Regions from separate parts of the Paenibacillus sp. DCT19 genome, predicted to be linked through region 3. Evidence: a T-box and tRNA genes for the amino acid it is inferred to sense, from the RefSeq annotation. Region 3 holds a T-box; the other regions hold tRNA genes.
What was found. A T-box is a leader RNA that pairs with one kind of tRNA and senses whether it is charged. The one in region 3 lies ahead of argS (arginine--tRNA ligase), so its partner is inferred to be a tRNA-Arg.
Positions count from the first base shown of each region.

Region 1 (10,825 bases), 2.6 Mb from region 3:
CATTCCTATGCCGTTTAACCATTTTTTATTTGCATTAAGCACATAGGTAAGTATGCCATAAAAACATTATGAATATGTTAACCATCCATTTTATTAATCTTTTTCCTATAAAATGGATGTCATAATTTAAAAATAAGGCACGCAATGACTCACGTGCCTTATCGTTTATTCAACTGTTCATCAATAACAGCTTGTCTTATTTTTCAGCAGATTCTGCAGCAGCTTCTTCAGCTGGAGCTTCAACTGGCTCAACCACTGTGCTGTTCTCAACGAGAACATCAATCGTTTTGCGCAGTTTCACTTCATCACGAAGGCTGTCAAGGGAACCATTACCTTCGAGAATGCCACGAATCTCTTCAACAGGACGTTTGTAAGATTCAGCCATTTTCTCGAGCTCTTGATTCACTTCTTCGTCAGATACTTCGATGTTTTCCGCTTTACCTACAGCTTCGAGAACCAGGTTGTTGCGAACACGTTTAGAAGCATCTTCTTGCATTTGTGCTCTCAGGTCAGCTTGAGTTTGACCGGAGAAGCTCAGGAACATTTCAAGGTTCATACCTTGGTTGCGAAGACGATTGTCGAAATCGCGCATCATGTTCTGTACTTCGCTGTCAACCATTGCAGAAGGGATGTCCACTTCAGCGTTTTCAGCCACTTTTTCTACAACTGCGTTTTCTTGTGCACCTTTGAACTCATCCGCTTTGCGGGATTCCAATTGTGTTTTAAGATCAGCTTTGTATTCTTCAAGTGTTTCGAATTCGCTCACATCTTTTGCAAACTCATCATCCAATTCTGGAAGCTGTTTGCGTTTGATTTCGTGTACTTTCACTTTGAATACCGCTTGTTTGCCAGCCAGTTCAGCTGCATGGTAGCTCTCTGGGAAAGTTACTTCAACGTCTTTGAAGTCGCCTGTGGACAGACCCACAACTTGCTCTTCAAATCCTGGAATGAATGTGTTGGAACCCAGTTCCAAGGAATAACGCTCTGCTTGTCCACCTTCGAAAGGTACACCATCAACAGAACCGTCGAAGTCGATTACAGCAACATCGCCGTTTTGAGCAGCACCTTCGTCAACTACAGTAAGTTCTGCATGACGTTGTTGGAGACGCTCAAGCTCTTCTGTTACTTCTTGTTCTGAAACTTCACCTTTAGCTACAGCAACTTCAATACCTTTGTAGTCGCCCAGTGTAACTTCTGGTTTAACTGTTACTTTCGCTTTGAACTTGAATGCTTGTCCTTTAGCGAATTGCTCGATATCTACATCAGGACGATCAACTGGGAAGATATCCGTTTGATCGATAGCTTCTGTGTATGCCTCAGGAAGCAAGATGTCAATCGCTTCTTGATACAAGCTTTCCACACCAAAACGAGCTTCAAAGATTGGACGTGGTACTTTACCTTTACGGAATCCAGGTACATTCGCTTGTTTAACTACTTTATTAAAAGCTTTGTCGAGTGCTTCAGTTACACGATCTGCACCCACTTCAACTTCAAGAACCCCAAGGTTCTTCTCTATCTTTTCCCAAGTTGCTTTCATTGTATACTTTCCCCTCCAAAATTCACATGTTCACGTAGGCGATCACGTACAAAATAACCATTTTAGTATAAACAAGATTACATTCTTTTTCAAGGGGAATCCCTTGATGCTGTTTGAGGAAAACGTTTCCCGCCGTATTTAGCCGTCCAAACCGGCAGAAACAAACTGTTTCATTGAACGATATGCTTGCTCCAAACGGAACCTCATAGATCCCGTCACAGCATACATAGAGCGCGTATCTTCTTCATTATGTGAGCCGCTTAAACTATCCGCAACAGTCATATGTAGTGCTGCAGCCCAAATGTCCGTCATGGAATCATTTTCCTCAAGCATGGAGGCATAATCGCGGGTACCATACACCGCCATGACAAACTGGATCCACAGTTCTTGGGCAAAATAAAAGAGCGTAGGTTCATGAACCTCCGTCTGATCCGCCACCCTTTCCAAAATACGAATAATCTGCAGCGGAAATTCTTCTGGCCTGAGAGGTACTGTGTCAATCTCGACTTCTACCTGCTCCTCATTTCTGCTAAATATCACTTCACCATGAGCACCGCGACGTCTCAAAGTCTGCAATACACGGAACTGTAGCAATGGATGAAGCGCCTTATCCTGAAGCCAACTCGTCAATGCATCGTCAATCTCTGGAAGATCAAGATAGGCAAGTTGTTCTAACGCTAACATGGTTTGTTCAGAGAGCGGCTCCTCCATAACTGTCCGAAGCAGCTTATCTGCATAACCATCATCCTGTTCCAGCTTGGATTTCGCATGATGACGAGCCATATCCTCTTCGCTGATTTCCTCTTCTTCCCGCACCTCACGAATGACCGGTGATTCTTCCCCATAATGAGGGAATGCAGCCTGAAGCCATTCAAGCAAAGCTCGCCATTCATCGTAATGCCGTTCTTCCTGTCCTTGACATTGCAACAAAAAACGAAGCAACGCGATCGCTTCACCGTATCGTTCGTTTTCCAGCATCACTGTCAATTGAATCTGGTAATAATCCAACGTTTTGGGAAACAGTACAATGTTGTTGCTGTTCTCGGTTTCCGGGGTTGTGGATTCTTTAATAAGAGCACCTCCTCTATATCCTGAATTTTTAATTGGAAACGATGATAAATAGATGTATCCACGTTTTGCATCATTCGATCGTCCTCTTATCGAGTTCACGGGATTATGCTGTAGATGATTGGGATCACCTTGAACTACACCGTGTTATCGAAAAAATGCTTAGCATGTATTGCAAAAGGCTCGTATATTAAGCAAAAAGCGATCTATTTTCTGAGTTCTCCTGATATTCTAACATAACCTGAATTATAATGAAAAAAACACATTGGACGCCAAATATCATATACGAAAATAATACGTAAATAAAATGTTTGATATTCATCATTATTTATGATAAAATCATTTTTGCTTGAAAAATTTCATGTCTCAGTAGCTCAGCAGGATAGAGCAACGGCCTTCTAAGCCGTCGGTCGGGGGTTCGAATCCCTCCTGGGACGTATTAGAAAAACTTCCTTTGGGAAGTTTTTTTGCGTTCTAGGGATGAGAACCCCAACGGTTCGTCGGAGCATACACTTCGATAGCACCGCTTCGCAGTCTCGACTGTAAGGAGAGTATCCCTCCTGGGACGTATTAAGAAAAACTCCCTTTGGGAAGTTTTTTGCGTTCTGGGGGTTTTCTTCCAAATTCATTGCCCTGGATTGACACAGAGTGTTATGCTTAAGGAATGGATATGTAACAATCCATACATATTAATTATCATTCTTTGGAGAAACAGGAGATCTAATTATGTCACCTTCAACACAACAATCCTCGTCAGTACATGACGAAACCACCCATACTTCCGCTACCAAAAGATATGGCTTATTGTTAGCAGGCATCATTGTCATAGCCGCGACTATGCGTTCACCTATTACAGCAACAGGCCCCGTCGTGGAAATGATCCGTGCAGATACGGGAATCGGGCATACGTTGGCTGGTCTTCTGACCTCACTTCCCTTGCTAGCTTTTGCGGCTGTATCACCGTTTGCACCACGTTTGGCTAAACGACTAGGAATAGAATCTGCACTGTTAATGGCTGTGCTCATTGTAACGATGGGTGTGCTTTTGCGTCTGTTGCCCTCGGTTGTTTCTCTGTATATTGGAACTGGTATTTTGGGGTGTGGCATCGCGTTGAGCAACGTATTGTTGCCGAGTTTAATCAAACGTGACTTTCCACTTCGGGTAGGCATTGTGACCGGGTTATACTCCGTGTCCATGAACATATTTGGTGCAATCTCCTCAGGTGTCAGTGTACCCATCGCCGGAGCAACCTCTATGAGCTGGCGTGCTTCGTTAGGCATATGGGCAGTGTTATCCTTGCTAGCGCTCCTCCTGTGGATACCTCAAGCTACCGCGGGACGTCAACGCCGTCTATACGTTACTTCTTCGAGTGAAAGCACACCTGTGCGTCTACGAACCTCTTCGCTCGCCTGGTTTATTACGTTGTTTATGGGACTACAGTCTTTAATCTTTTATACAACGATTACTTGGCTGCCAGAGATTCTCACCGAGCAAGGTTTCAGTGCGACATCAGCAGGTTGGATACTTTCGCTTATGCAGATGGTGAGCGTACCCGCAACCTTTATCGTTCCAATCCTCGCCGGGCGAACTCAAGATCAACGTATACTGACAACAGTAACGTGTTCGTCGTTAATTATTGGTTACGCCTTATTGTTAACTGGAGTCTCTTTCCTTGTGACTATAGGTGTTATCTTGGCAGGAATAGGCGCTGGAGCTTCGTTTGGATTGGTGACCATGTTCTTCGTCCTTCGTACAAAGGATGCGAGACAAGCCGCCAATCTGTCTGGTATGGCTCAATCCTTCGGATATATGCTCGCAGCTGTTGGCCCATTGCTGTTAGGTATGCTTCATGACTGGACAAAAGGGTGGACTCTGCCTTTATTAGTTCAAGTAGTCCTTGCCGTCGGATTGTTAATCGTAGGCATTCAAGCTAGCAAGAATCGAATGATCGGTTAGTTCCACAAAATTGTATTGTCTGTTCTGTTTAAATAGAACGATAAATAAAACGGCCTCCATCCCGTAAATCCGGAATGGGGGCCGTTATGTTCTCACACTTTCCTTCATTAATACATTCTCAAGAGCAATAAAACTTTACCTTACTTTACTTTAACCGTAATCGTATCCGTGCTGGTCACTCCCGCCGCGTTGATCAGCTCTGCTCGATACGTGTATGTGCCTGATGCCTTACCAGACAATACGCTGACAGCAGTCTGAGCTTGAGGCGTTGCCGCTTTGAGCTCTTGTGTATCGATCAATTGTTCATTTTCATATAGGCGGTATTCCGTGGCATTGGTTCCCCACCACAAGTTCATCGTTACTTTGTAGTTCCCATCCCCATCCCAGTTGTCTTGGGAAAGAATAGCTTTTCCTGGCGATGCATTGGCAACCCGCACAGTCAGTGTCTGACTACGCGTTGTTCCCTTGTCATTCGTTAGCTCAGCTACATACGTATATGTGCCATTGGATTTGCCCGTAATTTTCGTCTGAGCAAATTGTGCCGCAGGAGCATTGTACGTCAGTTTTTGCGTGTCAATTAAAACTCCATCTTCATATAACTTGTAGCCCGTTGCGTTCTCGCCCCACCACAAGTTCATGCTAACTGTGTACGAACCTTCCAGCAGGCCATTGCCACCACCGTTATTGTGAGACAATACAGGTGTTGCCGGCGCTCCTTTTGCAGGAGTTTCCGGTTCAGTCACCGTCGATTGAATGGTCAGCGTAGTGATCGCTGTTCCGGAAAGTCCCTGTTGGTCTTTAACCGTCAATTCAACAGTATATTTACCTGCCGCGCTATCCTCCAACGAAAGATTAAAGCTACCATCAGGTTGTATTTCGAATGAACCCTCTTTATCAATCGAACCATCTTCCTTTTTCACCACATACGAAGCATCCAAGGAAGCCGCTGGATCAAAATCAATGTTCCAGCCATTCGCGAGTGCATCTGCAACCCGGAAATACAAGTCTTCTACACTACCATTAATGACAACAGACTCATCTTGTTTAAATTCCAACGTTTCTGGTGCAGTCACAATAGGAGCTGTTTTCTTCACCAAAAATGGAGGTGTATCTTCTTTGTACGTCTTACCATCAGCACCAAGTGTAGTGATATCCACCGTGTATAAACCATCCGGAATTTCAGTCACTTCGTCGGTAATATAATCGGAATAGTTACCACTCCATGCTAGATTATATCTAGCATTGGCATTGAAGTTGAAATAGTTACCAAAGATAGATCCGATGTATCCATCTTCATAATATCCACCCTCTGGATCAAGACCATCATAGATTTCAATCAGTGCAAACGTCATTGGATTATAAAATTCCATGGCTACATTAAGCGTGTCTAATGTTCCATCAGCCTTCAATGGATAATGGAATGGATTTTTCACATTACCTGTAACTGTTTCAATGTACTTAACCCCACTCAACGTAACGTTGAAATGAGCAACATATGGCACTGTAAAAGTATTCGTTCCATTCGATAATTCAATATATCCTTGCGCCTCTGTTACAGCAGTAACTCCTTGAGGAACGGTAATTGTAACCGCCAGCTCTTCCTCACCATTCAGTGTGAAAGAAGTCTTATCTACAGCAACGGATACTCCTGGAACTGTACGAGTTGGATTAACATTGACTGTGTAATCACCACCACTACCGTTCAGTGCTTCAACTTTAATCGTTTTGGTAACTGTCTTTTCATCTGTTCTCAAAAAGTTACCATAGTTAATACTTCCGGTGATGTTCTCTTTTTCGACAAGCGAGCCACTCTCTGTATATTGTGTTACATCTAGCACTTTAACAAGTGCTACAGGATCAATCGTATTTACAGCCTGGATACGACCTGCACCTTGATCAAACACATCAAATTTGTTCGTATCAAGCACCTTACCATTGTTCATAAGTGCAACTTTGATATCAAACGGTGTCCAATCTGGATGTTTCTCAATCAGCAATGCAATAAGACCTGCTACATGCGGTGTAGCCATACTTGTACCTGTTTTACGATCATAAGCTTGCGTGTAGTCTGCATCAGGCTCGTCTTTGCCGTAAGCCGGAATTGTAGACAGGATACTTGTACCCGGAGCAACGATATCTGGTTTGATATCCAGAGTTACCTTCGCTGGACCACGGGAACTGGATGAATTCATTTCATCGCCTGGTGTTTGATTACGTTCGAAATCACTAAAGCTTACTTCAACAGGTTGTCCCGCATCGAGTGCTGCCTTGATGACCTCTCCATCTTCCTTCGTCATACTCAGTGTTGGAATAAGCTCAAAATTATCTCCCAGACTTACCCCGATTGGCCCTGGAATATTGTTATATACAATAACAGCTACGGCTCCAGCCGATTTAGCATTAGCGATCTTCTCAACAAATGCCAGTTCACCACGCTCTATCAATGCTACTTTTCCTGTAAAATCCTTACCTTCAAACTCAGCCGGTTTACCAAGTCCAGCGAATTCCAACTCATATTCGTCTGTCAAAACCGATTCAGGATCCGCTGACAAACTCCAGCCCATCAGATCGAGTCGATACACTGACTCTGTAACAGCCAGCGGAGCTATTTCCGTTGCAGTCGGAGCAACAACCGATTCCTCTTCTACTGTAACAGCAGCTTCAGTAGAAGCTTCTTCTATGGCAGAAGGCGAAGCTGGTTGAGCATTATCTTGTGTGGCAACCTCTTCTTCATTTAACTCCTCAACATTAGCAGTTGCTTCTGCTGCACTTCCATCTGTCTCTGAATTGGTAGAAACAGCTTCATCTGAAGTCAATGACTCCTCACTTGCTGTACTTTCTTCAGGGGTAGTCACTGCCACTTCTTCCTCAGGTGTGGATAGCTCTGTGCCTTGATCCTGAACAACAGGTACTTCTGTTTCAGGTGCTGTTCCAAGTTCCGGAGACTGCTCTAACTCAGGTTGTTGCTCTGGTAACGTTCCATCGCCCACTTCACCAATTGCAAAATGAGTATTAGCTGTAATCAGCTGGCTAGGCCCAGTCGAGTTACCCACCGTAATAGCCATAGCTGACGCACCAGGAGAACCTAGTGTGTACCGGTTAGGTCCACTGTTACCACTCGCTACTACCGCTGTAACACCAGACAGCATCGCATTGTTAAGGGCTACCGATGTAACATAACTTGGGTCATTCGCTGCATTTCCCAAAGAGAGGTTAATGACATCCATACCATCTTCGACGGAACGGTCTATTCCCCCAAGTACCCAAGAGGTTTGACCACTGCCGTAAGGCCCAAGAACACGATAAGCATAAACATCAGCTTCAGGAGCAACGCCCACAATACCATAATCTCCTGCTTCACGAGCTGCAATTGTACCCGCTACGTGCGTACCATGAGAGGTATAATAAGCACTTCCATTAGCATTAAACTCAGGTTGACCAGAAACTTTCCATTCTTGATAGGTCGCTTCATAAGGATCATTGTCGTTGTCTACAAAATCCCATCCACCCTTGTAAGCTTCCTGCAAGTTCGGGTGCTCGTAATCAATTCCTGTATCAATCACGCCGACTTTGATGCCATTTCCTTTGTAACCCAGATCCCATACTTCAGGCGCACCAATAAAAGGAGCTGTGTCTTTCATATACGGATTGACTTCATCCGTTTCAGGGCCCAGTGTAACTTCCAGATCCGGATAAATACTGACTACACCAGGTATGCGAAGCAATTGTCCCAATTGGTTTCCCTTCACTTCAATGGCTACACCATTCAGGGCATATGCGTAATTTTCCAATACTTCATGTTTGATTTTTTTCTGAGTGAGGCTATGTACAAATGACTGTTGTTGCTGCTCGACTTGAGTCACAGCCTTTGTTTCCATAGAGGAGGTAAAAGATTTTCCTTCGAGGGTTGATTCACCTTGCGCTACAGCGACGGGTTTATCGGAAAGCTCAACGATGACTCGTGTATTCTCTCCGCCTAGACCTTCCAAGCTTTCATCCAAAAATGGATCTGCTGCAAGCCTAGCCTCTCGCCCTGCAAGAATATCCCTCCACTGTTTCGCTTCGGCCTTGCTTGGCATATTCTCAAGCAGAACAACTGAATCTGCGGGAGCGGCTCCAGCCGCTGGTAGAATAATAGAAAACATCATAAGAACACTTAATAACATGGATATCAATCGTTTACTCAAGGCTATGCCCCTCCTTTATAATGTGAATACCTCACCAAATGATGGGTTCCTGCGCTAACAAGCACTGCAATACCTGCGACAATTTCACCTTCCAATCTGCAAGAGGATTGACCCTTGGTAAATTATTCTACCAAAATACCACATTTTCCTTCTAAATAATAACAAAAATGATATAGAAATTACTTATATGGTTCTTATGTACCTAAAAAACATTAAAATTGCATTTTTTGTCGATATCATTCCATGCCGAGTAGGACCAATCAAATAAAGGATCAAAAACCTCTATGAAAGAGGATTCTGATCCCTGGTCATTGTAATGCACAATCCACACAAAGGTTTGACTTGCTAAGGTTGTCCCTAATTCATTTTAATTCACATAACAACTTAATTGCCTTTGTTATCTAAATAACAGGTTTCACCGCTTCCACCCGTAAACGTTTATAATCAGCATAGATCGCATCTTCTTTCCAGAGCTGCGGCACAACGCGTTTGCTTGTTTCGAGACATATCTCCTGGATCTGCTTTGTATCTAGCCCTTGAAAATAATCGCCCCCAAATTGGGACAACCAACCCTCGATTCCCTGTTCTCCATCGGATAGCTTAGTAGGTCGGTCATAATGATAGGCCTGTCGCACCATAAATCCCTGCTTCTCCAAAAGAGAGCTATATTCTCCGATCGTTGGAAAATACCACGGATTTCTAGCAGATGCATCCATACCTGTGCTACGCTCCATCACTTCTTCCAGTGCATGAACAATAATATCAACGTTACCTTTCCCGCCAAACTCAGCCACAAAACGACCTCCAGGCTTCAAAGCATTCCATATGCTGCTGACCACAAGCTCGGGATCACGCATCCAATGTAGAGCGGCATTAGAGAAGATGGCATCAAAAAGCCGGTTTGTCTCAAAATAATGACCGTCCCCTGCCTTAAATTCCAGATGGGGATATTTATCACGCGCACGCCGAATCATATCTGAGGACGCATCAATACCAACTATCTCAACCTCGCACAAAGATATCTCATGTGTTAGATCTCCTGTTCCACAGCCCAAGTCTAATATATATTCCCCCTTCTTAGGCTGTAGCCACGAAATGAGATTTTTGCCGTACCCCGAAACAAAAGCCAGTTTATTGTCGTATTCATCTGCCTTCCATTGATTCAATGACTGCATCTGTACCACCTACGCTTTCATCGTTGATACATGTATTGTGGCACAAAACATCTTATTAATAAAATATATAAATATTATATATATGATAGGTAATAACTATAACAAAATCCTAACGAAGCCTATGCTCCGACGAACCATTGGGGTTCTCATCCCTTGGACGCAAAAAACTTCCCGAAGGAAGTCTTTTTTTCTTACGTCCCAGGAGGGATACTCTCCTTTTAGTCGAGACTGCGAAGTAATCCTAACGATGCCCATGCTCCGACGAACCGCCGGGGTTCTCATCCCTTGAACGCAAAAAAAACTCCCCGAAGGAAGTCTTTTGCTTACGTCCCAGGAGGGATTCGAACCCCCGACCGACGGCTTAGAAGGCCGTTGCTCTATCCTGCTGAGCTACTGAGACAAATATGTATTAAAAAATACCGCGTGATCTCTATTATACGCTCATTTCAATATTTTTCAATACTTTTATGAAAAAATTAATAATTTTCATCATTAATGCTTCAAACAACTCGTTTAACACACTCCACTTTGTCTTCACAATAAATAACACATGTGCAATTAAACTAGCGAATATGATGGCAAAAAGCGGGCACTATGGATATCAAGCCCCACATCTAATGAAATAACCGTAAGATCGGTTTGTGACCTGACCTAATGGGTAATCTTTTGCATACATACTTATGATGAAACGAATAAAGGAGAGATCCGATATGAGACAGTTACTATCCGCATTATCCTACTTTAGCATCTTCTTTGCCCCTTTCCTGTTCCCAATCATTGTGTGGATTGTTGCACGGGATCGTTATATTGAGGGGCACGCCAAGCGAGCTTTATTTTCACACATATTCCCCTTCATAGCGGCAATTCCTTTGATTTACTTTTTCGTGACTGCCCAGAGCGTC
Region 1 covers NZ_CP029639.1:5,182,314-5,193,138, forward strand. Annotated here, with positions in the region: gene tig (trigger factor) at 197-1,537, opposite strand; gene DMB88_RS23700 (hypothetical protein) at 1,676-2,515, opposite strand; tRNA gene DMB88_RS23705 (tRNA-Arg) at 2,969-3,042, shown strand; gene DMB88_RS23710 (CynX/NimT family MFS transporter) at 3,332-4,561, shown strand; gene DMB88_RS23715 (S8 family serine peptidase) at 4,702-8,748, opposite strand; gene DMB88_RS23720 (class I SAM-dependent methyltransferase) at 9,150-9,923, opposite strand; tRNA gene DMB88_RS23725 (tRNA-Arg) at 10,250-10,323, opposite strand; gene DMB88_RS23730 (magnetosome magnetite crystal formation protein family) at 10,634-10,825, shown strand, end outside.
Region 1: it has a tRNA-Arg gene. The T-box ahead of argS (arginine--tRNA ligase) is inferred to sense a tRNA for this amino acid. The anticodon was not compared.

Region 2 (10,825 bases), 2.4 Mb from region 3:
TTCACGAACACGATGTCACCGTTCATCGCACTTTTCATATCATTCGCATGGATATACACATCGGGGTGCTCTCGATCCTCTGGGATCAGAAACGCAAACCCTTTGGCGTGTGCCTGCAAACGTCCACGTACCAAGTCCATACGTTCAGGCATACCGTAACGGTTGTTACGGGTAAGCAGAATTTTGCCGGATTCCTCCAGCGTATTGAGCATAATCAAAAAAGATTTGAAATCAGCTGCATCTTCAATCTCGAAGTGCTGTTCCAGCTCTTGATAAGTCATCGGTTTATAAGCGGTCTCCCGCATAAAGTCGAGCAATTGTTGTTCTGTTATCATTAATATATTCACCTCGGGAAACATAAAAGTATGATCTTGTCTCATCTCTTTATGTATCGGAATCCTTACCAATTTCATGCAATGTCATGCGTACCTTACTATCTCATACCCTAGTATACACGAATTCAATCCAGCACATCCGTCCCTAACAAAAAAACCACAGACGCAGGATTGCTCAAGGATAAGCACGCTTTCAAACGTAACTACGGATCATATCAAGTTAGAATTACTTCTTCTATACTTACTGAAAAAGGGATCAATCCACTTGTTCATGTATCATGAACCTCATTATAGGAATAGATTATGCGTGGAAGCACAGACAGGTACATTCCCTACATCGTAGGGGCATACCTTTCGAGGGAAGGAGAACCGAACAGAAGAGAAAAAGTAGTTCATGTATATAGGTGGCAGGAAAATACTGGACACTTTAAAATTTATTAAAAAACCTCCGTTTCTTCTCGAAACGAAGGTTAATCTTACAAGCGAATTCCGCTCATGCTATTGAATTGTCTGAGAACTTATCCTTCTTACTTGGACAAGATCGTAACAATAATAGACAAAATCATGAAACCTGCACCGAGTACAACCGTTGCACGTTGCAAGAAAAGATCCAGTCCGCGCGCTTTCGTTTTACCGAAAAGATGTTCCGCACCACCGGAGATGGCACCCGCCAAACCAGCGCTTTTCCCGTGCTGCAGCAATACTACAGTGATTAGACCGATCGAGAAAACAACGAGCAGCAATTTCAAAGCAATATCCATTCTTTCCACCTCCTACCCATGTGGGCATAACATCTCACCATAAAAACAGTTAGTTTGATTGTACCATAGCTACTGCTGTGATACAAGTAGTGCTTGCTATACATTCATCCAACTTTATCCACTGTTATAGCAAAGTCTGACGGAGATTCCTCTCCATAATAAAAAGACAAGCCGGTTACCCGGCTTGCCCGAAAAGCTGTGTACACAGCTTATTTTTTGAGGTTGTAGAATCCTTTAAGACCATTGTATTGAGCCAGTTCACCCAGTTGATCCTCAATGCGGAGCAATTGGTTGTACTTCGCGATACGGTCTGTACGGGAAGGAGCACCTGTTTTGATTTGTCCAGCGTTAGTTGCAACCGCGATGTCAGCGATTGTGCTATCTTCGGACTCACCGGAACGGTGGGAGATAACAGCAGTGTATCCTGCACGTTTAGCCATTTCGATTGCATCGAATGTTTCAGTCAATGTACCGATTTGGTTTACTTTGATCAGGATGGAGTTACCGATACCTTGCTCGATACCTCTACCCAGACGCTCTGTGTTTGTTACGAACAAGTCGTCACCAACGAGTTGTACTTTGTCTCCCAATTTCTCAGTGAGCAATTTCCAACCATCCCAGTCATCTTCGGACATACCGTCTTCGATTGTGATGATTGGGTATTTCTCAACCCATGAAGCCAGAAGGTCAACATACTCAGCGGAAGTGTAAGATTTACCTTCACCAGCAAGTGTATATTTACCATCTTTGTAGAACTCAGTGGAAGCTACGTCCATACCCAAGAATACGTCAACGCCTGGTTTGTAACCAGCTTTTTCGATCGCTTCGATGATTGTAGTGATTGCTTCTTCGTTAGAACCAAGGTTTGGTGCGAAACCACCTTCGTCACCTACTGCTGTGTTCAAGCCTTTGGAGCTCAGTACAGATTTCAGGTTGTGGAAGATTTCTGCGCCTACGCGAAGAGCTTCTTTGAAGCTTGGTGCGCCAACAGGAAGAACCATGAACTCTTGAACGTCGATGTTGTTGTCAGCGTGCTCACCACCGTTGATGATGTTCATCATTGGTACTGGAAGAGCTTTAGCGTTGAATCCGCCGAGGTAAACGTAAAGTGGCAAGTCCAAAGCGTCAGCAGCAGCCCGAGCTACAGCCATGGATACTGCCAAGATTGCGTTAGCGCCCAATTTACCTTTGTTTGGCGTACCATCCAAAGTGATCATCAATTTGTCGATACCCAGTTGATCCAATGCGTCCATACCGATAACTTCTGGAGCGATTGTTTCGTTTACGTTTTTAACAGCTTGCAGAACGCCTTTACCGAGGTAACGGGATTTGTCACCATCGCGAAGCTCAACAGCTTCGTGGGCACCAGTGGATGCACCAGATGGAACGATTGCGCGTCCGATTGCGCCGGACTCCAAGTATACTTCAACTTCAACTGTAGGGTTACCGCGGGAGTCGAGGACTTCGCGAGCGTACACGTCAGAAATAATAGTCATGAGTGATAATCTCCTTTAAATTTGGATTTATTTAAATTCGGGAAAACTTGTGCTTGCCCTTATTCACTACGTCAGCAGAATCGTCTTCCGATCGCTGTTATCCCCTGATTTCTTTGAACTTATCGTCATAAGTTGAAATCATGTGATAAAGGCGAACGCGTTGCTTCTTCAGACTATTTCTGCTGCCTTCGTTCCGGGGCAAACGCCAAACTGCCCAATTCATATAAGAGGTTGTGTATCTTATTTACGGGTAGCGATGACAGATGTTCCTGTCATTTCTTCCGGTTTTGGCAATTGCATCAGGTCAAGAATCGTTGGCGCGATATCAGCCAAAATTCCGCCTTCACGCAAGGTTACATTCGCATCAGTAACGATAAATGGAACAGGGTTCGTTGTATGTGCAGTGAACGGACGTCCTTGCTCATCGAATACCATATCCGCGTTACCATGATCCGCAGTAATCAGCACAACGCCGCCTTTTGCGAGAACCGCGTCTACAACACGTCCCATGCACTCGTCTGTTACTTCAACCGCTTTGATTGTAGGCTCCAGCATACCGGAGTGTCCAACCATATCAGGGTTAGCGAAGTTCAGAATGATTGCATCGTGTTTGTCTGCTTCAATCTCGCGTACACATGCGTCTGCCACTTCATAAGCGCTCATCTCTGGTTGCAAGTCATATGTTGCAACTTTTGGTGAGTTAATCAGTACGCGAGTTTCGCCTGGAAGCTCAACATCACGTCCGCCGCTGAAGAAGAACGTTACGTGCGGGTATTTCTCTGTTTCTGCAATACGCAGTTGTTTTTTGTTGTTCTGTACCAGAACCTCACCCAGTGTATTGTCGAGGTTCTTCGGCGAGTACGCCACATAACCTTCAACCGTCTCACTGAACAGAGTTAGGCACACAAAGTGCAAGCCTTCTGGGAACTTCGGTCCACGATCGAAACCGCGGAAGTCTTGGTTCGTGAATACTTGCGACAACTGGATTGCACGGTCAGGACGGAAGTTGAGGAAGATAACGGAATCGCCGCTTTCTACCAAACCTACCGGCTCACCATCCGCTTTGACGATAACCGTTGGTTCAACGAATTCATCAAATACGGATTTCTCATACGATTCTTCAACCGCTTTGAGTGGATCAGTGTATTTAGGGCCATCTCCATAAACGATAGCGCGGTATGATTTCTCAACTCGCTCCCAACGTTTGTCACGGTCCATCGCGTAATAGCGACCTTGTACCGTAGCGATCTGTCCTACACCAACCTCTTCAATTTTCGCGATCAGTTTTTGCATGAAGTCTTTACCACTGTCCGGCATAACATCACGGCCATCCATGAAGGCATGAATATACACATCATTCATTTCTTCTTTTTTGGCGAGATCCAGCATAGCGAACAAGTGGTCGATGTGACTATGTACGCCACCATCAGACAACAAGCCGTAGAGATGAAGCTTTTTACCGTTTTGTTTCGCTTCGCGTACAGCTTTAACGAGCGTTTCGTTATCGAAAAACTCACCATCGCGAATTGATTTGGAGATACGGGTCAAATCCTGGTAAACGATCCGGCCAGCACCAATGTTAAGGTGACCAACCTCAGAGTTCCCCATTTGCCCTTCTGGCAAACCTACAGCCTCACCGCAAGCAGTGAGTGTTGTGTGTGGGAATTGGCTCATAAAACGGTCATAATTCGGTTTTTTGGCTTGCGCTACCGCGTTGCCTTCCACCGTATTACGAAGACCGAAGCCATCCATGATGATCAGTGCTACAGGTTTTGGAGCTGTCATCTTACTTCGCCCCCTCAACAAGCGCGATGAACGAAGCTGGCTGCAAGCTAGCACCGCCAACAAGTGCGCCGTCGATGTCGCTTTGTCCGAGGTATTCAGTTACGTTCTCAGGTTTAACGCTGCCGCCGTATTGAATACGAACTGCATCAGCAACCTGCTCGTTGTACAGATCTTTCACCAATGTACGGATGTAAGCAATAACTTCATTCGCATCTTGGGAAGTGGAAGATTTGCCTGTTCCAATCGCCCAGATTGGCTCATAAGCAATAACAACTTGTGCTGCTTGCTCTGCGGACAGACCTTCAAAAGCAGCTACCGTTTGCACTTTGCATACGTCTTTTGTTTGGTTCGCTTCACGCTCTTCGAGCGTCTCACCAAGACAGAAGATTGGAGTCAATCCGTGACGGAATGCTGCATGCAACTTTTTATTGACAGTCTCATCGGTTTCCGCAAAATATTGACGGCGCTCCGAGTGACCAATAATGACATAATCCACACCCAGGTCTTTCAGCATGATGCCGCTGATCTCACCTGTGAATGCACCATTATCTTCAAAGTGAAGATTTTGGGCACCAATTTTGATGTTTGTACCTTTAACCGCTTCTACCAGTGTTGGCAGATTCGTAAATGGTGCGCAGATTACAGTTTCCACGCCTTCTACTTCCGCTTTTCCTTTAACCTCCTGAATGAAGTCATTGGATTCGGAAACGGTTTTGAACATTTTCCAGTTACCTGCAATAATCGGTGTTCTCATGGTTTTCAACTCCTTCATGCTATAGCTTAAAACTTATTTGTCGTTCAATGCAACTACGCCTGGAAGCACTTTGCCTTCCATGAATTCGAGTGATGCTCCGCCACCTGTGGAGATGTGATCCATTTTGTCAGCCAATTTGAACTTCTCAGCTGCTGCTGCGGAGTCACCGCCACCAATTACTGTGTAAGCATCAGTTGTTGCGCAAGCTTCCGCCACTGCACGAGTACCGTGGGAGAATGGCTCGATTTCGAATACGCCCATTGGTCCGTTCCATACAACGAGTTTGGAGTTTTTAACCACGTCAGCATAGATCTCACGTGTTTTAGGACCGATGTCGATACCTTCCCAATCTGCAGGAATGTCGCCAACTTCAACGATTTTTGTGTTTGCATTCGCACTGAAATCATCGGAAATTACGATATCCACTGGCAGGTAGAAGTTCTTGCCCAATTTCTTCGCTTTTTCGATGAAGCCCAGAGCAACATCCAGTTTGGATTCATCCAACAGAGATTGACCTACTTCATGACCTTGAGCCTTCATGAACGTGTAAGACAGACCTCCACCGATGATTACGTTGTCTGCAATATTCAACAGGTTGTCGATCACATCGATTTTGTCTTTAACTTTGGAACCACCGATGATTGCTGTGAAAGGACGCTCAGGATTGGAGATTGCTTTACCCAATACTTCAAGCTCTTTTTCCATCAACAAACCAGATACAGCTGGTAGCAAGTGAGCGATACCTTCTGTTGAAGCATGTGCTCTGTGTGCCGCACCAAACGCGTCGTTAACGAAAACGTCAGCCAGTTCAGCAAATTGTTTTGCCAGTTCAGGATCGTTTTTCTCTTCGCCAGCGTGGAAACGAACGTTCTCAAGCAACAATACGTCACCGTTGTTCAGTTCAGCGATTTGAGCTTTAACTGTTTCGCCAACGGAATCGTCAGCTTTAACAACTTTTTTACCAAGCAATTCAGACAAACGCTCAGCAGCTGGAGTCAAACGCAAGGATTCAACCACTTCGCCGTTAGGGCGACCCATGTGGCTTGCCAAAATGACTTTAGCACCTTTTTCGATCAAGAAGTTGATCGTAGGCAGGGTTGCACGAATACGCTTGTCATCTGTAATTTTACCATCTTCGAGCGGCACATTAAAATCTACACGTACAAACGCCCGTTTTCCTGTTAATTCGATATCACGTACACTCTTTTTGTTCATCTGTATTTCCTCCGCACCCATGTATTTTGTGGACCAATGAAGAGCAAAAAACCCTTGTCAATCCTGGTGTTTTTGAGAAATTTGCAAAAGGTTGATATATAAAGAGCGGAAACAATACTCTGTTTCCGCTCTATGTTATTGCAGATATTACTTAATCATTTTTGCAAAGTGCTCCAAAGTGCGAACCAATTGTGCAGTGTAGGACATTTCATTGTCATACCAAGCTACAGTTTTAACCAATTGTTGGTCGCCAACAGTCAGAACTTTAGTTTGAGTTGCATCAAACAGGGATCCGAAAGTGATACCTTGGATATCGGAAGATACGATTTCGTCTTCAGTGTATCCGAAAGTTTGTGGATCGGAAGCTTCTTTCATTACTGCGTTAACTTCTTCAGCAGTAACTTTTTTACCCAATACAGTTACAAGCTCAGTCAGGGAACCAGTAGCTACTGGTACACGTTGAGCTGCACCGTCCAATTTACCTTGCAGTTCAGGGATAACCAAACCGATTGCTTTAGCAGCACCAGTTGTGTTAGGGATGATGTTTTCAGCCGCTGCACGAGCACGACGGAAGTCACCTTTAGGGTGTGGAGCATCCAAAGTGTTTTGGTCGCCAGTGTAAGCGTGAATTGTAGTCATCAAACCTTGAACGATTCCGAATTTGTCTTGCAACGTTTTTGCCATAGGTGCCAGGCAGTTCGTTGTGCAAGATGCGCCGGAGATTACAGTTTCAGTACCGTCGAGGATTTCATGGTTTACGTTGTAAACGATGGTTTTCATGTCGCCAGTAGCTGGTGCGGAGATAACAACTTTCTTAGCTCCACCTTTCAAGTGTTTCTCAGCAGCTTCTTTAGTTGTGAAGAAACCAGTACATTCCAGAACGATATCTACACCGAGGTCTCCCCAAGGCAGTTCTTCTGGGTTGCGGTTAGCCAATACTTTAACTTCTTTGCCGTTCACTTTGAAGAAGCCATCATGTACTTCAACATCCCCATCGAAGCGACCTTGAGTTGTATCATATTTAAGCAAATGAGCCAGCATTTTAGCATCAGTCAAGTCGTTGATTGCTACAACTTCAATGCCCTCTACATTTTGAATACGACGGAATGCCAAGCGACCAATACGTCCAAAACCGTTAATACCTACTTTAATCATGAGTAAGTTCCTCCCAAGTTTTGATTGATTTTTTTTATGAAGCTATATATTCAAGACAGACTGTGAAGTCCGTCAAGACAACAAATTTGAAGTGTTCTAGAAAATTAATTCTCATTCCAGTTCGGCAACGATGACTTTGGCAGCAGCCTCATCAATAATCAAAATATCTTCCTGTCCGAATCTAAGCACGGAGTGAATGGCAGCCGCTTTGCTTTTGCCACCCGCAATTCCGATCACTACATCGGTTCGTTCAATATCTTGAAGTCGCATACCGAGTGTAAGCATGGTGTGAACCACGTTACCCTGATCATTAAAATAATAACCGAATGATTCCGATACGGCTCCTTGCTCCTGAAGCTCTTCCACAATCTCTGTAGCAAGTTTGCGTCGCCGTGCCATCTCCACGGCATCACCGATTCCGTGAATAACGATGCGCGATTGTCTAATCAGCTGTAGAATCTCCTGGACACCCGGATCTTGAACAAGGGATTCATAGGCATGGTCACTAAGCAAATCCGGTACATGCAGGAGTTTGTATTGTGCTCCTACCCGTTTTGCCATCGTGGATGCGATCGTATTGGCCTGAATTTCGAGACTTTCTCCTAGTCCACCGCGTGCAGGGACGAACCAGACACCTTTGAGTGGTGTTGGCGGATTAAGCTGCTCTGCAACTTCAGCCGTTGTTGAACCGCCTGTTACGGCAACAACGTCGTTATCATTCATAATATTGCCGAGAGCCTTCGCTCCGGCCTTGCCCAGTTCCCGTTTGGCAAATGGAGATACGTCCGAATCGCCAGGAACAACGACTACCTTTTGCAGACCGTAGGCTTGCTTGATGCGCTCTTCCAGTTCGGACAATCCGAACAGCTCTTTGGCGACAGGTTCTAACTGCTGCAGCAAATCATGACCTGCCTCGCTGATCTTCATTCCTGTACTGTCAATTTCAATAAGTCCCTGAGCCTTTAATAGATCGGTCTCAGCCCTCAGAACCCGCTCGGTCATCTGCATGGAATTAGCTAACGTTCTTCGTCCAATCACATCCGATAACATGATCTGGTGTAGAATCGTATACCTCTTCTTCAAGACATCCATGAGATCAGGCAGAAGCTGCTTTTGCACTTCTAAAATCTTTCGCATGCTTTCCACTCCCGCAAGCTTCTCGTTCCAAGCTCTCTTTCATGGCCTCAAAATGTCCCGGGTTAACTTTTTAAGTCCCACGTCTATTCTACCTAAAACTGACGCGACATGCAAGTGTTTCAAACGCCCCATTTCATAACGTTTCTCTAAGCTTGTACGCGCTTATTTTCACAATCTTGAGCTTCTAGTAGGTGTTGAATCTGTTTCACACTATATATAGAAGAAAGTCTACATTCTTATCTACATATGGCTTCATTTCTACCTTGCTCAACATGTGCAAAACCTCTTATAGCATGTACTTAAATACATTCTTTATCCACTTATCTTCATCATTATCATTTTCGTTGTATTCCAAACTACGAGGCTGATCATTTGCTTGCATTTCGAACACGCTTAAGATATAATCATTAATGCTGTCACATATTTGAAGCTCATTTGTGTGCAAGCATCCGCGCTACGAAAGAGTAGCCAACAATTCATGTGCGCCCGTGGTCCAATGGATATGACGTAGGCCTCCGAAGCCTGAGATCCAAGTTCGATTCTTGGCGGGCGCGCCATTCTTATTTCGTAGTACATAACCCTTTTAACCAATGAAACCGGAAAGGTTTCTTTTTTTTCAAAGTTAGTTTGACTTTCTTTGACTTTTTGTTTGGAATTGTTTATGATGTGGGTAATACGGTAACAGTTTAAATATAAACACCAATTTAACATTTACATTTCCGAGGAGGTTTTTCACGTGAGTTATATTCCAATGGTCGTTGAACAGAGCAACCGCGGTGAGCGGGCCTATGACATCTATTCCAGATTGCTGAAGGATCGTATCATCTTCCTTGGCAGTGACGTGAATGACGTTGTGGCGAATGCCATTATGGCACAGATGTTATTCTTGGCTGCAGAAGATCCAGAGAAAGACATTCACTTATACATCAACAGCCCAGGCGGATCCATCACAGCCGGTATGGCCATTTACGATACAATGCAATTCATCAAACCAGATGTATCTACAATTTGCGTAGGTATGGCAGCTTCCATGGGTGCATTCTTGCTTAATGCGGGTGCCAAAGGTAAACGTTTTGCATTGCCTAACAGTGAGATCATGATTCACCAACCACTTGGTGGAGCACAAGGTCAAGCTACAGATATCGAAATCCGTGCTCGTCGCATTCTGAAAATGCGCGACACATTGAACCGCATCATCTCCGAGCGTTCCGGTCAACCCCTGGAGCGTATCGAGAAAGATACAGATCGTGACTACTTCATGAGTGCTGCTGAAGCTGCCGATTACGGTATCATTGATAAAGTTATCGAAAGAGTAGGTTCAGAAGGCGTATAATCGCGGAACTCACCTATAAAGTCATAATTTGAAGCCTTCTTGGCTTCTAACTATGAACTAGTAAAATCCCACCATTCTACGAATGGTGGGATTTTTTTGTCATTTTATGATGATGGCAACTGCAATTGCGCGTCGTTAAACTGCCGTTCTATACGTGATAAATCTGATATTTATTAAACATATGATAACGTTTCTGCTCTTACTTTTCAGCAGCTACTCCACTGAATGGCGTTGCACCTTTAGGAAGAACTTCTTTGTACGTGAATGGGAACTCCGGGAACCCTTCAGCATATGCAGTGTACTCATACAGTTGGAAGAACACGACAATGCCCGTTGGCGTAACGTAGAAGTCCTGGTCTTTGTTCAAGCCAGTGTATCCATCCAGATAACCGCCACGTGCTTTAAGCTGAGTTCCTACTTTTTTGCCAAGCGTGTCACGCATCGCTGTATTGTTTTGAAGCACGTCATTCAGCGACAATTCCTTGCCCGTTTCTAGATCAAACGTATGTCCTGAACGGGTCGTCATGCCATGAGCTCCTGCATAATCCTCATAGCGCTGTGTAATGAGTCCCAGCACGCCATTTTCGTTATATGTCACAACATATGTGCTCTCAAAAGCGTACGGGCGATTCGCAGTGGCAGCTCCAAATTCAGTCGCTTGCTTCTTGAAGTCCGCTACAAATGCATCAGCCTCATCCTTCAGCACCTTGTTGATTGCCGCTTGAGCTTTATCATTCGCCAGTCCGCTCACCTGCGGATATTGGATATCCACTTCAGCATTTTTGACAGTCGCTTTCACCGTAGCTGCTTTTACCGTTACATTATTCTGCTTCACTTTGCTAAGTGTTAACGTC
Region 2 covers NZ_CP029639.1:192,200-203,024, reverse strand. Annotated here, with positions in the region: gene rnr (ribonuclease R) at 1-335, opposite strand, end outside; gene secG (preprotein translocase subunit SecG) at 863-1,096, opposite strand; gene eno (phosphopyruvate hydratase) at 1,306-2,592, opposite strand; gene gpmI (2,3-bisphosphoglycerate-independent phosphoglycerate mutase) at 2,833-4,377, opposite strand; gene tpiA (triose-phosphate isomerase) at 4,379-5,131, opposite strand; gene pgk (phosphoglycerate kinase) at 5,165-6,346, opposite strand; gene gap (type I glyceraldehyde-3-phosphate dehydrogenase) at 6,494-7,501, opposite strand; gene DMB88_RS00925 (sugar-binding transcriptional regulator) at 7,613-8,638, opposite strand; tRNA gene DMB88_RS00920 (tRNA-Arg) at 9,121-9,195, shown strand; gene clpP (ATP-dependent Clp endopeptidase proteolytic subunit ClpP) at 9,375-9,971, shown strand; gene DMB88_RS00910 (stalk domain-containing protein) at 10,171-10,825, opposite strand, start outside.
Region 2: it has a tRNA-Arg gene. The T-box ahead of argS (arginine--tRNA ligase) is inferred to sense a tRNA for this amino acid. The anticodon was not compared.

Region 3 (10,825 bases):
CATCACTTTGCCCTGGGACAATTTCATTAATAAAATCAGATTGACCAGCTGCTGTTCAAGGGACTGTCCGTAATAAACCGCTAATCCGTAATAAGCAAACAATTCTCTGGAGTGTTCGCTGTCCAGCATGTCACCATTCTTCATGCCTGTGTTGTGCATAAGCGAGCGCCCCCTCATCTCCGTAAATGTTACTCCATCTTCATGTCCCTCTATCGTAACCAAACCGGGACTAACATTCAAGTTAACGATGAGGACGGCTTCTAACCCCGTAAATCCCTTCTACCAGATAGCCAAATATGAATGCTCAATAACAATATTGCATACACAGCAGACCATGTGCAGACCAGAATAATCTGACCTAAACCGCCACCATCATATAACATCATCTTCTGAACAAGGTAGAAAGCGGGTGGTAGTATGTACGACATCCATTGAAGGGATTCGGGCAATCTCTCCGATAAAGACACTTGTACGAATGATGACAGTAACACAACGATGAAGATGGGTAAGCTTCGGCTGAGCCGGGATATGTATGCGTTCTGAAAGAATACACTGACGCTAAGGCCGAGTAATGCTAATACAAGATGTCCGCACCAAGCAACGATCCATTCATTGGCGCTCGGTTGCCTCTCAAACATTCCAGTAACGATAGGATAAACAATCGTAATCAAGGCCATGGCCAACTGCATAACTACTGCACTGATCAATTGCCCAATGGCTACTTTTCGTCTACTTCCTGCATGAAGCACCAATAATTGAATCTGCCCCGGGGGTTCGGCATTCATTACGGTTAATCCTAACCAGGCCGATCCAAAAAAGAGCAGCATGGCCGTTACCCCATAACTATCCGCTACTGGGTTAGGTTTATATGAATACATTAGTAACATAACGATTGTATAAAATACGACAGGCGCGAGGTATTTCTGTGAACGAATGTTCTGTTGTAACAAGTACTTGATTAAATACTTCATTGAGCGTCCTCCTTAGCAACACATGCAGCGGATAGAGCATCAAGAGAAGAAGTATTCTTTTCGTCCACTATCGCTTGGATCGGCGATTTTCCCTCTAACAAACGTTCCATCTGAATTAAACTTTTATCCTGCTGAACAGATACAATTGAACCGCCGGAAGCAATAATCTGTCCAATGATCCGGTCTGCAGAGCTGCGACTCACTCTCCAATCCCACAACCACTCGTAATGTGCTATAACCCCATGTTGTTCTATATGAGAGCTGTGAACAGATCGAACACCTGGTTGTCCAGTAACGTTCGTTATCTGATCCTCTTGTCCTAGTTCTACCGCCTGTTGCATTAAACTCTGGATTCGCATATCAGGTTCACCGATACACTCCAGATCAGACTGTCTCCAATGGCGCAGGATTTCTCCTTGTTGCAGAACGATGACATGATCCGCCATACGTTCAATAATTAAGGGCTCATGACAGGCCGTTATAATCGTGGTCCCTTGCTCTTTCCATTGTTGTAACAGCGACACGATGGCTTCCTGTGCCGCATGATCCAGACCGGACAATGGTTCATCTAACAGGATAAGTCCACCTGGACCTGGAAGCAAGGATTGAATCAGGTTCACCTTCTGAAGTGTACCTTTGGACAACAGGGGGAGCTGCTGATCAATCGCTGCACCAAGGAATAATCGTTCGCTCCATTGCTTAATATGTTGCTCCAGCACAGCGGAGCGAAGACCATGTATCCTTCCCATCGTCATGAGGTACTCTTTAGCCGTAAAAGGTAGCTTAGGTAGCCCATCAATCGCGAGCATTGTTCGACCCTTAAACGAAGATTGCATGCTTCCCGAATTCGGCAGGATCATTCCTGCTAACATTCGCAGGAGCGTGCTTTTACCTGAGCCATTTCTACCAACTAACACAGCACACTCCCCTACAGCGATATGAAAACTAATCTCTTTCAACACCTGCACTGAGCCCAGACGTTTACTTACCTGTTGCAGCAACACCCCTTCGGCTCCTGAATGATATGTCTGCTCTTCCTCTACGTTGGTTGTTTTCTTAGAACGTGTATTTGTCCTCCAACCCACCAATTGATCACATCCGTTCCGGTGCTTTTACACCTAGCAAATTCAAACTGTGTGCCAGACGTTCTGCTGTACGTTCCGTTAGTGCTAACCGGAAAGCTCTTTCTTCCAGTGGTGCGTCCGCAATCCGTTCTGCATGATAGAACCGGTTAAATGCCTGTGCAACATCAATTGCATATTTGGCTATGACGGAAGGCTCATTGCGGTGTACAGCTTTTCTCAAATATTCCGGGTAATTAGCCAGCAATTTTAACAACGTCCATGTTGGTTCACTCGTGGTCACTTTCTGCTTCATGCTGTTGTTCGCGTGATCAAGTGCTGTTAGCTCCTTTTCAAGGCCTTTCTCCGTTTCGGCAACTTCTCTAGCCTTAGCCAGCACACTGTTAATCCGAGCATACGCATACTGCACATAGGGACCCGTCTCCCCTTCAAAGCTCACCGCATCTTCCAACGAAAAATCGATATCATTCAGACGATTGTTGCTCAGATCTCCAAATACAATTGCCCCTACACCTACTGCCTCCGCAACCTCCTGCGGATTAGGCAGATTAGGGTTCTTCTCCTGAATAATCTGCATTGCACGGGAGACCGCTTCGTCCAATACTTCTTGTAAAAAGACGACCTTACCACGGCGAGTAGACATTTTCCTTCCTTCGAAACGCATCAGACCAAACGGAATATGCTCACAATTCGCAGACCAGTCATAACCCATCCGGGATAACACTGCAAAAACCTGATTGAAGTGCAGCTTCTGCTCACCTCCAACCACATATAACATCTTGTCTGCCTTCATGACATCATGCCGATATATCGCTGTAGCTAGATCCCTGGTTGGATAGATCGTTGTTCCGTCCTTTTTGATGATTAAGCAAGGGGGCATATTCTCTTCTTCCAGGCGCACCACAAGTGCCCCATCACTCTCTTCCAGCAATCCTTTCGCCCGGAGTTCATCTACGACTGCACCCATCTTATCATTGTAAAAGCTCTCACCTAGCGTATAATCAAACTTCACGTTTAAACGCTCATACATCCGATCGAATTCCTTCATGCTTACTTCAACGAAAAAAGCCCATAACCGCTTAGCTTCTTCATCCCCCTGCTCTAGCTTGCGAAACCAATCTCTTGCCTCCGTCTCCAAAGACGGATCATGCTCAGCTTCATCGTGAAAGCGGACATACAGTTCAAGCGAAGTGCGGATCGGTTCTGCCTGTAATGCTGCATCGTTCCCCCACCGCTTGTATGCTGCAATCTGTTTGCCAAATTGGGTGCCCCAATCTCCCAAATGATTCACACTCACCGCGGTATAACCCACTTCATTATACAAACGATATAACGCGGCTCCAATGACGGTTGAACGCAAATGTCCGACGCCGAACGGTTTGGCAATATTTGGGGAGGACATATCTATCACAACACGAGCATCAATACCTTCTTCAAGCTTGCCAAATCCAGACTGTCCCAGCTCCTGCAGCAGCTGTGTTGCCAGCTGCTCACGTTTAAATCGGATGTTAACATATGGCCCTGCTGGAGCAGCCTCTAGAATATCCGATTGCAATGCACTCGCAATCTCCGTTGCGATCGCTACGGGAGCCTTTTTCAACGACTTAGCTAACACAAAACACGGAAACGCAATATCGCCCATCTCCTGTTGTGGCGGTACCTCCAGTAGGTTCAATACTTCTGATTCTTCAAGCCCGGTTAAGGGGGCAATATGTGCAGCAGCCTGCTTTTTCAACATCTAAAACACTCCTTGATTTATTAATAAATACGTAATTAGAAAATAAAAAAAGCCCTCGTCTCCTGTAAAAAGAGACGAGAGCTGTTATTTACAGTCCCCGCGGTACCACTCTAAGTGAACAGTTTCTAGGTACACGAATAATTCGTCCTATTACTGTTCCGCTCGGTGCGATTAACGGCCGCATGCCGGATTACCCTCACACTGATGAGTTACAATACTGCAGACATGTAAACATCACTTCGGACAACCATCTCACAGGTGCGTTTCACACAGATCATTTCATACCGGCTTCCACCCGCTCCGGCTCGCTGTCATGTATGGATCTGGTTACTCTCCTGATCACAGATATTGGTAAGTTTCAATTCATTGCCATCATTATACAGACTGAGTTCTGCTTTGGCAACTGGTAAACCTTACTTCTGTACTTGACCTAAGCTGTGTGATTTCGCATGAATGATGCTCTAGACGCTAATTAATGCGGTTAACCTCACAACGTTTCTCAACAAAAAATCCCCTTAAGAGATAACGTTTACACATCTTCATAGATGCTATGCAAACGTCATTCAATTTAAGGGGATTAAGGTTAAGCTGCTATTTAATGCATACTAATGAACGATTATGCCACGACTAACGCCATCATGCGGCACGCCTCTGCACATTTACGGCAAGCTTCCGCACAGGCTTGGCAATGATCATGTCTATGCTTCTCACATTCCGCCGCGCAGGCTTCACATGCTTTTATACATAAGTCACAAATTTCGGCGATAAAATCACTTCCACGTGTCATCGCTTGTGCAGCAAAACCACAAATCTCTGCACATTCCCGACTCAAACGAATGCAATCACGCAGCATGGCTAAATCATATTCTTTCAAGCTTGATATGTAACATACGTTGCAAGCATTCATGGACTCCAGGCAAGCATCAATACATTGTTGAATTTGTTGTTGTGTCATTTAAAGTTACCTCCCAGGCAAAGTTTCCTATGCTTCTTAATACCCAGCCGGGAGGTTCCTTGAATCATTACACTGTTTTTACCGCTTCGAGTGCCAATAACTGGTTTCGGATAATGGTTTGATCAAAATGCTCACCGATGAACACCGCAACATTGGGTACATCTCCCTGAGGGGTGATTTTCATATAGTCTGACTCACGATAAGCATATTGGAACCAGAACCGGCTAGCTGTATCGCTAAAAGTCAAAATTCCCTTAGCACGATACACATCCCGTGGCAATTGTGACACAAAGGATTCAAATGCTTCACTATTTACCGGCGCACTGAAATAATGCGTGTATACCATCACATGTTCATGTGATGCATGCGGATGAGGCTGATGATTACCGTCATGGTTGTGCTGGTTTTTATGATCATGGGAATGGTCACCGTGAGAGCCTTCGAAATGCTCATGGGAGTGACGGTGTCCTACCGGATTATCCAGCGATGACTCATGCTGTCCATGGGTACATCCATGAGCTGCACAAGCTTCCGTATGAATATGGTGTTCTTCACTGTGGTGCTGCTCTGATTTATTAGGCGATGCCTTGCCGTGGACAGCAGATCCGCTGCGAAGAAGCATATCTAGGTCAACCTCACATTTAACTGTAGGCATGACCGGGGCATAGGCATTCCATTTTGCGAGTAATTTCTTCAAGCTGTCTAGTTCTTGTTCGTTCACACGATCTATTTTGTTCAATAACAATACGGAAGCGCAGCGAATCTGCTCCTGCATCAGCTTGTATGTCTGACCCTTCTGTTCCAGATACAATCCAGACAAATGTGCAGCATCTACTACAGTAATCAAACTCTTCAGCTCTATACGCATGTACAGTGACGTTTCTGTCACCGCATCGAGAATTTCCATCGGATTGGCTGCTCCCGTTGCCTCGATCATGATAACATCAGGAGATTCCGTCTGCACAAGTTCAGCAAGCTGTAGTCCTAAGTCTCCGCGCACCGTACAACATATACATCCACCTAGCATTTCGGTCATTGGAACCGAGGAATCCACAACTTGTCCATCTAAATTCACTTCACCTAACTCATTCATGACAACAGCAGGGCGTAATCCTTGTTGCTTCCAATGTTCAATCAATTGAACGAGCAGGGTTGTCTTACCGCTTCCCAAAAAGCCTGACAATATATATACAGGGATGGATTGATCTTTTACAACAGTTTCATTCATCGTTATACACCTCTTTAGCCTGACCATCAAATCTGATCGATTTCTATCCTAGGGCATGTCTGAAAAGTCGTTGAAGTGAGTCCTTCGGAGTTTTAGACACGTCCTTGCGAGTGTACACCAAGTAGGATTCGCTTTGCAATATGCACGCAGCCCTGTGCTCTTTGCATTGCCTGATTTCGCTGGATGGTCTATGCTATGGAGACATGAAATGAGGAGGATCGTTTAAGATGATTAATTCAGTGGAACAACATCGTCAGGAAGCCCCTAACACGGTTTCATGTATGATTGTCACCGTTTCGGATACTCGGACGAAGGATACGGACACAAGCGGTCAGCTGATGCATCAGCTCTTATCTGAAGCAGGCTACCAAGTTATCGACTACATTATCACACCTGATGAAGCCAATCGGATTCAAGCGATCCTGCAGGATGCGGCTGTTCGCGATGATATTGAAGCAGTGCTGCTTAGCGGAGGAACAGGCATTGCACCTAGAGATACAACATACGAGGCTGTATCCTCACTGTTAGATAAAGAGTTGCCGGGATTCGGTGAAATCTTCCGCTTCCTTAGCTATACAGAGGATATTGGCTCTGCAGCTATTCTCAGCCGGGCTGTAGCAGGAACGATCGGACGTACAGCCGTGTTCTCTATGCCTGGTTCCAGAGGAGCGGTCAAGCTAGCTATGGAAAAGCTCATTTTGCCTGAGTTACGACATGTGATGCGAGAAATATACAAACCCGTCTGAGAGCTCAGACGGGTTTGTATTTTTTGCTGTAATCGTCTTGTTGTAATTGTTTTTTATTACACAGGAACGAAGAAGACAGTAATGCTTTAGTCCAATTTATTTAACATATGATCGAACACCTGCAATACTTCATCCTCATAGACATCCTTTTGCCCACCTGAAGCAGTGTAGACCATAGCTACATAACCTTTACTACGAATCGTTGTTTTGCCCAACACATTCTGCACTACAGCCTGATCCTCCGCGTTACCATACATCTCTTGCATGCGAAGTGTCCGCGTATGATCGTCGGCAAAAATATGAACTTTTACAACATGCCTTCCACTTCCGTTCAGCAGATACATGTACGTAATTCCACCCTCACCATCATCAGCAGACATGTTGTTCATCAGCTTTATACCTTTTTCGTTGAATGCTCGATCCAACTCTTGTGTAAAAGCCCCGTTCAGACCATGCCCCTGCGATTGTGCACGAATATTCCCTTCGTTTGTAGCTTGCCCGGAATAAATTTTAACTTCCTGTGAAGTGGAGGAAGATGAACAACCTGCGAGCAGCAAAACACTTAATGCTAACATGAGGCTTGTTCGTGTTATTGCGCATTGCTTCACTTTAGGTGATCGACCTTGAGTTGTAGTATCCACGCTACCTCTTCCCTTCCGTCACAATGCTGTGACATCCTATGGTAGAGTTAGCATCTCTAAGAGAATCGAATCTTATTCGATTTCGATATTTAAATTGATGTCTCCATTGTATTTACAACCGTGCGCCCAACCGCTTCTCCTTGCAGAATTGCTCCCAATGTCTGAGGCAACTGTTCCCATGTAATCTCTTGAATGCCTAATTCAAGTGCACGATCCGGTTTCCACTCATCACCAAGCAGCTTCCATAACCGTTCCCGACGTTCCATAGGGCAATAGACTGAATCAATACCTATGAGCTGAATGCCTCGCAAAATAAATGGAAGCACCGTCGACTCAAATGCTGTTCCCCCAGTTAGTCCCGATACGGCAACCACTCCCCCATACTGGATCTGTTTTAACCGTTCAGCCAGCGCTGCGCCTCCAACAGGATCAACTACGCCTGCCCACAATTGCTTGCCTAGTGCTCCTTTGGCTGGCATGTCTGCTTCTTCTCGTGAAATGACGTGTGAAGCTCCTAAATCCCGAAGCAGCTGCTCTTGCTGCTCTTTTTTGCCCGTGCTGGCAGTCACCTCGTATCCTAGCTTAGCAAGGATGGCTACTGCCATACTCCCAACACCACCCGTTGCACCTGTCACCAAAATTTTGCCCATCTCAGGGGTTACGCCCGCTTGAACCATAGCATCGACTGAAAGCGCTGCAGTAAAACCTGCTGTTCCAATCGCCATCGCTTCCTTTTCGCTTAGACCTGGTGGCAGTGGAACCAGCCATTCACTACGGAGACGTGCATACCGACTATATCCACCAAAGTGAGATACCCCTGGCTCAAAACCGGTACTGATTACACGGTCACCTGGGGCAAATCGTCCACTCACCGATTCCTCCACAGTTCCCGCAAGGTCTATACCAGGCACTATTGGATATTCACGCACAACGCCTCCTTTTTCAATCGTCGCAAGTCCATCCTTGTAATTGACACTGGAGTATTGAACCTGTAGTGTAACGTCTCCGTTGGGCAGGTCCTCTTTTCTGAGCTGTTCTATTGCAGCCTTGACCGCGCCATCTTGTTCTTTCCTTACTACGTATGCTGGAAAAGTGTTCTCCATCGTTATCCTCTCCTAATGGTTTTCTTATTTTTTTTGAAGCAACTCATTTCAAAAGCAGCTAAGTAGAATGAAATTCAATTCATGTAGTTAAATATTCATCACAAGAATTCATAAGTTTCGTTTTCCCGGTTACCGATAATCCATATCACTTTACTGCTTCACTCGATCTGCTACTTGTTAAAAGGTACACTAACGGCCCGACCAGCGGAACAACGCCAATCCACGCCCAAGCCTGTGAACGTCTGCTAATAACAGCATCTCTATAGATGGCAAACACAGATAGCAAGGACAATACAACAAAATCAATGGTCATAATGTGTACAAACGAAGATTGGCTGAACGCTTCCCAATATGCTGTGAGATTGCCCTGTTTCAGTCCATAAAAGAACGTCCCTAGGGTCAATAACAGCAGAATTCCATGCGTTAACTTATTTCCTACCAATCGACGAATACCTGACCTACGATCACTGCTAAAGGATAAGCTTGTGTATGCTGGAGTTAACTTGTGTGCTGAGACCCGCGCAAAATAAGGCAACAGCGCAAATGCTCCCAACCCAAACGATAGTATTACAAACGGCCATGCTGGAAAGCGACTGCCTCGCGCTTGAGGGGATGTCCGTAATAATAAGCAGGCATAGATCGCGGGGAATATCCCCAGCCACGAAAATACGACAAGTAGCCACGGCTCCCTGCTCTGCATCGTAATTAATTCTCCAAATATAGGGTCATCTCCAGGCGGCTGTCCTGGTGCCCATAACCACGCATAGATGATAAAAGCTACCCATACCAATCCCATAACCCATCTCATATGTGCACCTCCTCTATCTTTCATCCCCCACGAATGTTTGCTTGAAACAGCAATCCAGCGGCTGAGCGATGAGGTTATTTGGTAAAGAGAGGTACGATATGTCGAAACAAGAACTATGCCCATTGCAAGATTTGGCGTCTCCTGCGCTTTCCCGAGAAATAATCCATTCATTTCCGCCTACTATTACACTTACCATGAGCTTCCGTTACACGTAGTATATCGCAATGATCCGCCTTCTTGTCCATGATGAATCACACAACTTCGATAGGAACGAAACCTCTTAGGTTCACCATCCCTAGTTCACCAATGGACCCAGAATGAACATACCGATGAAAAAAAGGCATAAGCCGAGTAACTCTCCGGTTATGCCTTACTCTATGTTTTGGCGCTATTCCTCTGTGGATTGAACATGCTCTGCAATCAGCTTCTGTTTCATATTCCAAGCTGCCGGGCTGATGTTTACGCGATAAATCTCTGGATTAAGCTTCCGTTGATATTCTGGCCAGAAAAGGTTCATCTGTTCCCGGTGGTAGCTACGGATCTCATCCAAAGTTGGTAACTCGTATACTTTACGTCCATTTACGAAGATAGGCTCCAACATGTTAATCGCTTCGTAGCGGGTCACCGTCTTCTTCAGATAAGGGTGTAGCGGGTTGAACAACTTGAGCGGCCCACCCTGCAATGGCTGCTCTTCACCCGGATAACAGATATAATCTGCGATTGCTTTGCCATGTTTCGGATCAATGATCCGGAATACTTCCTTTTTACCTGGCGTGGACACTTTTTCGGGATTGGCTGATATTTTAAGCGTAGGTAGCATCTCACCACCATCAACTTCACGTTCTACCAACTTATAGACGCCGCCCAGAGAAGGCTGGTCAGAAGCCGTAATCAGCTGTGTACCGACGCCCCAAGTATCAATACGTGCGCCTTGAGCCTTCAGGTTGAAGATGGTATTCTCATCGAGATCGTTAGAAGCTACAATTTTCACATAATCGAGCCCTGCTTCATCCAGCATTTGACGTGCTTGAATGGACAGATACGCCAAGTCACCACTATCGAGACGAATTGCATTCATTCTCTTGCCTTGACTCTCCAGCATTTTAGCTGTTTTGATTGCATGAGGCACACCGCTGTTCAGGGTATCAAACGTATCTACCAGCAAGGTCACCTGATCTGGTAACACTTTGGCATACACGTCAAAGGCCTCCTGCTCGCTCATGAAGCTCTGTACCCAAGAATGAGCATGTGTTCCCGCCGTTGGGATGCCGAACCGCTCTCCTGCCAGCATATTGGATGTAGCGTGGAAGCCAGCAACGTAAGACGCACGTGCTCCCCAGATCGCCGCATCCGCTTCCTGTGCACGTCTTGTTCCGAATTCGAGTAAGGTATCTTGGCTTGCTACTTGCTTGATCCGCGAAGCCTTCGTAGCAATCAATGTTTGATAATTCATGAAGTTAAGTATCGCCGTCTCCACAAGTTGCGTCTCCATAATAGAGCCTTCTACCCGAATAAGCGGTTCATCAGGGAATACGATTGCTCCTTCCTTCATC
Region 3 covers NZ_CP029639.1:2,566,077-2,576,901, reverse strand. Annotated here, with positions in the region: gene DMB88_RS11595 (hypothetical protein) at 1-159, opposite strand, end outside; gene DMB88_RS11590 (hypothetical protein) at 261-971, opposite strand; gene DMB88_RS11585 (ATP-binding cassette domain-containing protein) at 968-2,056, opposite strand; gene argS (arginine--tRNA ligase) at 2,064-3,791, opposite strand; T-box leader at 3,859-4,143, opposite strand; gene DMB88_RS11575 (four-helix bundle copper-binding protein) at 4,408-4,746, opposite strand; gene DMB88_RS11570 (CobW family GTP-binding protein) at 4,814-5,974, opposite strand; gene DMB88_RS11565 (MogA/MoaB family molybdenum cofactor biosynthesis protein) at 6,202-6,720, shown strand; gene DMB88_RS11560 (hypothetical protein) at 6,807-7,361, opposite strand; gene DMB88_RS11555 (acrylyl-CoA reductase family protein) at 7,451-8,464, opposite strand; gene DMB88_RS11550 (hypothetical protein) at 8,610-9,272, opposite strand; gene DMB88_RS11545 (nicotinate phosphoribosyltransferase) at 9,661-10,825, opposite strand, start outside.